Regions from separate parts of the Undibacterium sp. WLHG33 genome, predicted to be linked through region 1. Evidence: predicted binding sites of a transcription regulator. Region 1 holds the regulator's gene; the other holds the start of a gene.
The links. The regulator sigma-54, encoded in region 1, starts transcription at its own class of promoters, with help from an activator protein. The targets are predictions, from matches to a motif close to TGGCANGNAANCTGCTTT.
Positions count from the first base shown of each region.

Region 1 (4,972 bases):
AACTGGCCGGTACTTTATCCGGCGGTGAACAGCAAATGCTGGCGATGGCACGCGCCGTTATGCTGAATCCGGAAGTGATATTGCTGGATGAGCCATCGATGGGACTGGCGCCTATCCTGGTCGATGAAGTGTTCCGCATCATCCAGCGACTCAAGCAGGAAGGGCGCACCATGTTGCTGGTCGAGCAGTTTGCGGCAGCCGCACTCGCTGTTGCGGATTATGGCTACGTCCTCGAAAACGGGCGCATCTCTGTGCATGGTCCGGCCGATAAATTGCAGAACGATCCGGCAGTGAAAGCAGCGTATCTGGGTGGTGGCTCACATCATTAAATGAAGTAAGTCAGAAGTCAAAACGAAAGAGGGGGAGTGCATATACTCCCCCTCTTTTTTATAAAATAGGTCTATTGTCAGCAGAAAATAAGGGTGGTTTACATATACTGGGGGGAGTATATTTGATGCTCAGAATGGAATTTCCTGATACTTCGTTGCTTGATTTGTCGTGATCTGTTGCTGAAACACGGATGCGATAGAAATACAGCCACATTTTTTAAGCAGCGTTCCATGAAAAAGCGCCCATCACTTTATTGCGTGATGGGCGCTGCTGTGCTGATGCCAGCAAAAACGTACTGGCAAATCTGTCAGTAAACCTGTAAGTGAAATTGCTTTAAAACCTGTCCGCTATTAACCCTGCAAATGCCGCAGCGGATGTGCGTACGCCGGCCATACTTCGGTGAAGAATTGCGCGATCTGTTCATGACTCACATCGCGCAGATGCGCAGGCAACCATTGCGGCATATTGTCTTTATCAACGACCAGGGCCCGCACACCTTCCAGCACTTCGCCATGTTTGAAGCAATGGCGTACCATGGCGCGTTCCATGCGCAGACAGTCCGCCACATTCTGACGTGCGCCGCGCCGCAGTTGTTCGAGCGTGACGCACATCAGTAAAGGCGAACGTTTCTCCATCGTGACCAGTGTTTGCTGAGCAAATGCATCGCTGTTGTTGCTTAATTTTTCTGCGATGGCCAGCACATTGTTGCCGCTGAAAAACTGATCGATCAAGGCGCGCTGGCTGGCAAGTTTACTGCTGGCCGGATCGGCCTGCGCTGCAAATGGCGCAGCAAATTCACGTATCGCCAGGCGTATATCTGCCGCTTCGGTATGCTCCAGCATCGTCAGTAATGCTGGCAGTTCAGATGTTGGGATATAGACGTCAGCGAGGCCTGCATATAAGGCATCGGCAGCGGCAATGATATCGCCAGTCAGACCGAGATAAGTACCGATTTCACCCGGTGTTCGCGACAGGAAATAACTACCGCCGACATCGGGAAATAAACCGATGTTCACTTCCGGCATCGCCATTTTGGTACGTTCGGTCACGATACGCAGACGGCAATTTTCACCTGCCTGCGCAATGCCCATACCGCCACCCATCACCACACCATTCATCAACGCGATGTAGGGCTTAGGGTAAAAATGTATCAAATGATTTAACGCATATTCTTCGGTAAAAAAATCTTCGAGCAGGGCGCTGTCACCAGTTGGCGTAGCGGTGCCGACGTCATAGAAAAAGCGGATGTCGCCACCGGCACAAAATGCTTTTTCACTGCTGCTGTGTATGAATACGGCACGGATAGTTGTATCGTCGCGCCACGCCAATAATGTGGCGGTGAGTGCGCGCACCATCTCCAGTGACAGAGAGTTCAATGCTTTCGGACGGTCGAGAGTGATGTAGCCGATCTGATTTTTAACGGAAGTGATTACGTATTCGCTCATGTAGATACCATTAACATAGTCGTGACAGGGCAATCATTTTATTCCTGTTTGCACTTCGTCAGTACGACAAAAATAACAAAAAACAGATAACAAAAAAGGACGCTGTTGGCGTCCTTGTTTTCGTGTTCCGTAAATAACGGGAGGCGGGCGATTATGCCGATGCCGGATCAGGGATATGTTTGATCGCATCGCGATCGTGACCCTGAACTTTATCTTTATGCTTGATCACCTGACGATCCAGTTTATCAATCAGTGTATCAATCGCAGCGTATAAATCATGCGCCAGACTTTCAACGTGAATATTTTTACCACTGATATGCAGGTCAATGTCGGCTTTATGTCGTTTCTCTTTTTCGCTCAGCTTGTCGACGGTCAGCGTGACGGTCAGATCAATGACCTGATCAAAGTGACGCCGGATACGTTCCAGCTTGGTATGTACATATTCACGAATGGCAGGAGTGACTTCAACGTGATGTCCACTGATGGTGAGATTCATACTGTGCTCCTTTAGTGATATTGCTTGCTAATAACAATAAGCTCATTTTGATTTTACGGCGTTGAGCTAAATCATATATAGCAATTCAAACCGTGATTACAAGGACTGCTTACAAAGATTTTCGCAAACTGACTGGCGGTATTTTCAGGGCTTCACGGTATTTGGCTACGGTCCGTCGGGCAATTACCATGCCCTGTTCACCCAGCATGTCTGCGATTTTGCTATCAGAGAGTGGGCTTTTCTGGTCTTCTGCTCCTATCAACTGCTTGATGAGTGCACGTATCGCGGTGGAAGAGGCTTCACCCCCTGTTTCCGTCGCAACATGGCTGCCGAAAAAATATTTCAACTCAAACATCCCATGCGGGGTCAGCATGTATTTCTGAGTCGTCACACGAGAAATAGTGCTCTCGTGCAGACCCAGTGTATCAGCTATTTCGCGCAAAACAAGAGGGCGCATCGCAACAGCACCATGCGCAAAAAAATTACGTTGTCTTTCAACTATCGCTTGTGACACCCGTAAGATTGTTTCGAAGCGCTGACGCATATTTTTGATCAGCCAGCGTGCTTCCTGTAACTGGGTTCCAAGTCCTGTTTCGCCGCGGTTCTGCCGCATGATGTTGGCGTACATACTGCTCACGCGCAGTTTCGGCATCACATCCTGATTCAGTAACACTTGCCAGCCATTACCATTTTTTCTGACGATCACATCCGGTACTGCATAGTCTGAGCTGCTGGTGGCAAATGTGATACCTGGCCGTGGTTCGCATTGCCGTATGACTGCCTGCGCTTCGCGCAAATCTTCATCATCGCAGTCGAATATTTTTTTTAATTTTGTGAAGTCTCTTTGTGCAAACAAAGTCAGCTGTGTTTCCACCAGTGCCAGTGCAAGACGGCGGGTAACAAAAGGAATTTTCGGCATGCGCCTGATCTGTATCGCGAGACACTCTGATAAGTTTCGCGCACCGACACCCGGCGGATCAAAACTCTGCAGCATCTTCAGCGCGAACGATAATTCCTCTTCGTCTATTAATAATTCGAGTGGCAGACCAGCGTGAATTTCTTCCAGACTTTCTGTCAGGTAGCCGTTATCATCGAGTGTGTCGATGATCAGTTCCAGCAATGCGCGGTCGCGTGCTTCCCTGAGCGTGAGGCGCATTTGTTCCAGCAGATAGTCACGCAGGCTGATGTGGGCAGATTCGAGCTGAGGCCTGCCTTCATCTTCATCGGCGTTAGCTGCACCGGAAGGCGCATCGTTAAAACTCCACTCTTCTTCGTTGGCACTGATGCTGTCGTTGACCGGCACATCAGCTTCGACAGCAGCTTCTTGTGGCGCGGCGCTTTCAGAAGGAGTGATGCTTTCCATGCCTGCATCCGGCGTCGTACTTGTATTGTTGATGGCGCCATCCGCCAGCAGGCGGACCGCATTATCCATAGGATCATCGACACGCTCCAGCATAGGATTTTCTATCAGCAGCGTTTCCAGTTCCTGATGCAGTTCCAGCGTTGACAGTTGCAACAGCCGTATCGATTGCTGCAGTTGAGGCGTCAGCGCAAGATGCTGAGAAGTACGTAGTTGCAGGCTTTGTTTCATAATGCGTCCCGTTACATCCGGAAATGTTCTCCCAGATAGACGCGTCGCACAGACTCATTCTGAATGATGTCGTCGGGTTTGCCGCTGGCTAATACCGAGCCTTGATTGATGATGTAGGCATGGTCACAGATACCCAGCGTTTCGCGGACATTATGATCGGTGATCAGCACACCGATACCGCGTTCTTTCAGGAAGCGGACGATGCGTTGAATCTCAATCACTGCAATCGGATCGACTCCGGCAAAAGGTTCATCGAGCAGAACAAAACGCGGGTTCGTCGCGAGTGCACGCGCAATTTCGACGCGACGTCGTTCACCGCCCGATAAAGCCAGCGCCTGACTGTCACGGATTTTTTCTATCTGCAGATCGGTCAGCAAGCTGTCCAGACGTTGCCGGATTTTTTTCTCGGATAAAAATTTTCCGTCTTTGTCTTTTTGCAGTTCTAGTACAGCGCGGATATTTTCTTCGACCGTCAGTTTACGAAACACTGATGCTTCCTGAGGCAGATACGACAGACCGAGGACAGCACGCTGATGTATCGGTAAATCCGAAACATTCGTATCGTCGATATTGATTTCGCCGGCGTCGGAAGGTACCAGCCCGACGATCATGTAAAAAGAGGTGGTTTTACCTGCGCCGTTTGGTCCCAGCAGCCCGACGACTTCGCCGCTTTTTACCAGCAGCGATACATCGCGCACAACTTGTCGCGCACCGTAGCGTTTTTGCAGACCTTTGACGGTCAGCGTGCTGTCTTTTGATGCCATCTTAATTTGCCTGTTTCTCAGTTCTTGGTTGTATCGTGGTTTTGATGCGACCGCCTCCTGACACTGCCTGACCTGAGCTGGAATTGACGCCGACAAAGACATCATTTTTACTATCGTAGGAAAGGAATTCTCCTTCTTGTTGCTGTGTGACTTTGTTTCCGTCGAGATAGCGTATTTGTGCCCTGAACAGGAATTTTACGAATTCTGTTTTTTCATCGTATTCCGCTTTTTCGGATTCGCCTTCCACCCAAAGATCTGGCCCGCCGTCGCGCTTCTGACGAAACGTGATTTTTGCGCCAGGTTTGGCGGTCAGTACAACATGCTGGAATTCATCGGCACTTTTTGT
Region 1 covers NZ_CP186697.1:390,299-395,270, forward strand. The annotation lists gene ACOTSW_RS01830 (ABC transporter ATP-binding protein) at 1-329, shown strand, start outside; gene ACOTSW_RS01835 (enoyl-CoA hydratase/isomerase family protein) at 681-1,775, opposite strand; gene hpf (ribosome hibernation-promoting factor, HPF/YfiA family) at 1,927-2,271, opposite strand; gene ACOTSW_RS01845 (RNA polymerase factor sigma-54) at 2,381-3,862, opposite strand; gene lptB (LPS export ABC transporter ATP-binding protein) at 3,874-4,626, opposite strand; gene lptA (lipopolysaccharide transport periplasmic protein LptA) at 4,628-4,972, opposite strand, start outside.

Region 2 (4,972 bases), 850 kb from region 1:
GCCCGCGCCGGTGCTTCTGCGAACGCAGAGTTGATGTGCTGACCTTGCGCCTCGCCGGCGCTGACGCCGCTGTATTTTTCAACCCAACCATTCCACAGTACGACGTGTTGCTGCGCATTGACAACAATCAGACCTAAATTGATGGTCTTTAAGATTTCCGCTGTTGCGGACGGCGCCAGCGGTAAGGAAGCTGACATCAGATTTCTCCCAGATAACGTTCTATCTGAAAAATCAGACTTTCAAGCGATGTCGAACTCAGCAGAAAAATCAGGTGTCCCTCGGAACGGCGTTTTTCTATGGCAAGATCTATATGCAGTAACAACACGTAAGGCTGCGTCTGATCGTCGGCAACGCGCCGGAAGATTTCTTCGGTGGTGGCAACGGTGTAGTCAGGTAGTGAACAGTCGAGCGGGATGTTGAGCATATCCGCCATCGCCGACAGGCAGGCATTGAGGATGATGTTGCCGAGTTCACACATTGCTTCCTGTTCAAATTCGGCAAGGTCCTCCAGGCTGATTTGTGAGCCCATCATGTCGCGCACGATTTCGAGCGCATGTTCTTCGGTGAATAACAGCAAGGCTTCAGCCTGAAATGAGCCGCGGAAGGTCTGATGCACAGTACCAAAACGGTTGCTGTCAAGCGAGATCGCAGTTAAATCCAGCTCAGAAGATTTGCGTATTTCCACCGAGGGAACGGAAAGCCGAACTTCGTCACCAACGATTTCAGACAGGCTGGCAGCTGCTCTGCCGGCACCGACATTGAAGACTTCGCTTAATGCATCGAGATGAAGTTCGCTTAAAGAGTTCATTATGCGCCCGTGAAGTGATGGATAACGATGGCAATCGATTTTTCTGTGACTGGTTTGGCGACAAAAACAGCGCCGAGTGCATGCGCGCGTGTTTGCATGGTGTCCTGCACATTCGCAGAGAAAATAGCAATGCGCATGTGCGGGTGAGCTTGCAGTATCTGTTCAGCTGCATCGGTCCCCAGCATGCCCGGCATGTTGATGTCCATGGTGCAAAAGTCTGGTGCGTGTTGCTCTACCATCCTGATCGCCTCCTCTCCGGAGGCCGCTTCAATGAATTCCCAGTCAGGTTGAACTGCTTTCACGTGGGCACGGATCACCATGCGCGAGACTTTACTATCATCAACAATCAGTAATTTTTTCATATTTCAACATTGCAATTCGGTAGTGGGACAGTCATCGGGATTCGGGGACTCATTTTACCTTACGGCCTGATGATTTTCACCTTTGACTTTCAGCATGAATGATTTCACGCTTTACTCTGATTTTTTAATTTACGCCATAAGGTGGTTCTGCTGATACCTAAATACGCGGCGACAGCATCGCGCTGATGGCCGAACCGTTGCATGATTTCTTCCAGCGATTCGTCGCTGGCAACGGGAATATCTGGTAACTGGTTTTTCCCCGGGAGAACGATGCTCATTGTTTTAGCTGTTTCGTTCGTCGCGATTCCAGATGCTAGTTCCGGTAAAATTTTGCCGACAAACGCCGGACTCAGCGCCTGTAATGGTTCTGCAGCAAGGAACAGACCGAGCCGCTCCATCATGTTGCGCATCTCCCTGACATTACCTGGCCAGGGATAGGTTTCAAATAAACTGGTGCAACTGCTGATTTCTGCATGCAGATTCGGGTGGGGGCGGGCGCCCATCGCCGCCAGAGCATGTTTCAGGGACCATTCTGCCAGCGGCATAATGTCTGCTTGCCGTTCGCGCAGCGGTGGCAGTTGCAGGCGCAACACCGCAAGCCGGTAAAACAGATCTGAGCGGAATTTCCCTTCTCTGACTCTGGCTTCAAGATCGCAGTGGGTTGCGCTGATGATGCGTACATCGACCGCGACCGGACGCACCCCGCCGACCCTGACAATTTCGCGTTCTTCCAGAACGCGTAGCAGACGGGTTTGCAGGTTCAGCGGCATTTCGCCGATTTCATCCAGAAATAAGGTGCCGCGATTGGCGGCCTCAAATAAGCCTGCATGACCACCGCGCCGCGCGCCGGTGAATGCACCTTCGTCGTAACCGAATAATTCTGATTCCAGCAGCGATTCCGCAATCGCACCGCAATTGACGGCAACAAAAGGCTGCCTTGCGCGCGGGCTTTCGCTATGTATGGCTTGCGCAGCCAGCTCTTTACCGGTGCCGGTTTCGCCCTGCAGCAACACTGTGGCGGGAGAGCGCGCAAATAAGCTGATCGCGCGGCGGGTGCTTTCCATGACGGCCGACTCACCGCGCAGATCGCTTAAGCCGTGTTTGGTACGTAATGCGTCAGCGGCCGGATGATGCCTTCCCCGCTGTGACTCCAGTCGGGTCAGGCGGGCGATTTCGAGTGCGTCGTCAAAAGCCTGACGAATCGACGTGGCGGAGTACATAAAAATACCGGTCAGACCCGCTTCGACCGCCAGATCGGTAATCAGGCCGGCGCCGACGATTGCCTGTATGCCACTGGCCTTGAGTTCGCTGATCTGCGCCCGCGCGTCTTCTTCGGTCACATAGGTACGCTGTTCTATCTTGAAGCCGAAGGTATTTTTGAAATCGACCAGTTCGGGCATGGTTTCCTGATAGGTAATCAGAGCGATTTCGCTCGATACCTTGCGCGCCCGTGCCAAAGCCTGCATGACGTCAAAACCGCTGGCCTTGGCGGTGACGACAGGAATCGGCAGACGATTTTTCAGGTACGCGGCATTGGAGCCGGCGGCGACGACGGCATCGCAACGTTCGGTTTGCAGACGTTCGCGGATATGCTGTACCGCTTCCTCAAAACCCATATTCAGTGGAACGATATCGGCATTCGCGTCGTATTCCACCATGATGTCGCGGAACATGTCGAACAAGCGGGAAATCGACACTGTCCAGATAACGGGTTTGTCCTGCGTTTCACGCAGCGGTAATGGCGGTTGTTTCATATTTGTTTCAATTCTGAAAAACGTGTTTCATTTTTCGTTTAATGAAACATCATTATGAAACATCTTATCTGAAATACGCAATTGATTATTCTTAAATTGTGCTGCTTAAGTCCTTGATTTTTAACATTCCCAGTCTAAGCTGTTGCGATGCTGGTTCGCGCTGGCATGTTGATTGCAATAGACGCTCGCAACTTCATTAACCTGAAAGACATCAACGATATGAGCAACTACTCCGCAGGTGCCGCCTTCCGTAAGGCGATGCAAGAAGAATCCCCGTTACAAGTGGTTGGCGCGATCAACGCGAACCATGCTTTGCTGGCCAAACGCGCTGGTTTCAAGGCTATTTATCTGTCCGGTGGCGGTGTCGCTGCCGGTTCTCTCGGTTTGCCTGATCTGGGTATTTCCAATCTGGATGACGTGCTGACCGATGTGCGCCGTATTACCGATGTGTGCGACCTGCCTTTGCTGGTCGATGTGGATACCGGTTTCGGTTCATCTGCGTTCAACGTGGCACGCACAGTCAAATCGATGATCAAATTCGGCGCTGCGGCGATGCATATCGAAGATCAGGTCGGCGCTAAGCGTTGCGGCCATCGTCCGAACAAAGAAATCGTCACCAAGCAGGAAATGGTTGATCGCATCAAAGCCGCAGTCGATGCGCGTACTGATGAAAATTTTGTGATCATGGCGCGTACCGATGCGCTCGCCGTCGAAGGTCTGGAAGCCGCGATTGATCGCGCGCAGGCTTGCGTGGAAGCGGGTGCCGACATGATTTTCCCGGAAGCGATTACCGAACTGGCGATGTACAAACAATTCGCTAACGCGGTCAAAGTACCTATCCTGGCCAACATTACCGAGTTCGGTGCGACACCGTTGTACACCGTCGAAGAATTAGCCGCAGTCGATGTCGGTCTCGTGTTGTATCCATTGTCCGCATTCCGCGCAATGAACAAAGCGGCTGAGAATGTGTACACCGCGATTCGCCGCGACGGTTCGCAAAAGAACGTGGTCGATACCATGCAAACCCGGATGGAATTGTACGAGCGCATCAATTATCACGATTTCGAGCAAAAACTGGATGCCTTGTTTGCGCAGCAAAAGAACAAATAATTCCTTATTTGCTACCGGATTCCATTCATTTTAAAACCGTATAAAAACACATACTCCCCCTGTTTTTTTAAATAATCGCCTTATTCTCAGCAGATTCATTGGGCGTTAAAAAATACTGGGGGGAGTATCTAATTATCTCAGGAGAGCACCATGACCGAAGCAGTTCCTTTCAAACCAAAGAAATCCGTTGCCTTGTCCGGCGTGACTGCGGGTAATACCGCTTTGTGTACCGTGGGTAAAACCGGTAATGACCTGCATTACCGTGGTTACGATATTCTCGACGTGGCCGATGCCTGCGAATTTGAAGAAATCGCCCATTTGCTGGTACATGGCAAGTTGCCGACCGTCGCCGAATTGCATGCCTACAAAGCAAAATTGAAAGCATTGCGCGGCTTGCCTGCGAATGTGAAAGCGGCGCTCGAATGGTTGCCTGCATCCTCGCATCCTATGGATGTGATGCGTACCGGTGTTTCTGCACTGGGTTGCGTTTTGCCGGAAAAAGATGACCACAACACACCGGGCGCGCGCGATATCGCTGATCGTCTGATGGCGTCGCTGGGTTCCATGCTGCTATACTGGTACCACTACAGCCATAACGGTAAACGCATAGAAACTGAAACTGACGACGAATCGATCGGTGGCCATTTCCTGCATCTGCTGCATGGTCAGAAGCCAAGCAAGCTTTGGGAAAAAGCGATGCATACTTCACTGATTCTGTATGCAGAGCATGAATTCAATGCATCAACATTTACCGGTCGTGTCATCGCCGGTACCGGTTCCGATATGTATTCTGCGATTACCGGTGCGATCGGCGCACTGCGCGGTCCTAAACACGGCGGCGCGAATGAAGTCGCGTTTGAAATTCAGAAACGTTACGACAATCCGGATGAAGCAGAAGCCGACATCAAAAAACGTGTTGAAAATAAAGAAGTTGTGAT
Region 2 covers NZ_CP186697.1:3,375,115-3,380,086, forward strand. The annotation lists gene ACOTSW_RS15245 (diguanylate cyclase) at 1-197, opposite strand, end outside; gene ACOTSW_RS15250 (chemotaxis protein CheC) at 197-808, opposite strand; gene ACOTSW_RS15255 (response regulator transcription factor) at 808-1,170, opposite strand; gene prpR (propionate catabolism operon regulatory protein PrpR) at 1,275-2,924, opposite strand; gene prpB (methylisocitrate lyase) at 3,144-4,034, shown strand; gene prpC (bifunctional 2-methylcitrate synthase/citrate synthase) at 4,185-4,972, shown strand, end outside.
Region 2: the regulator sigma-54 is predicted to act here: its motif matches at 3,086-3,103, upstream of prpB (methylisocitrate lyase).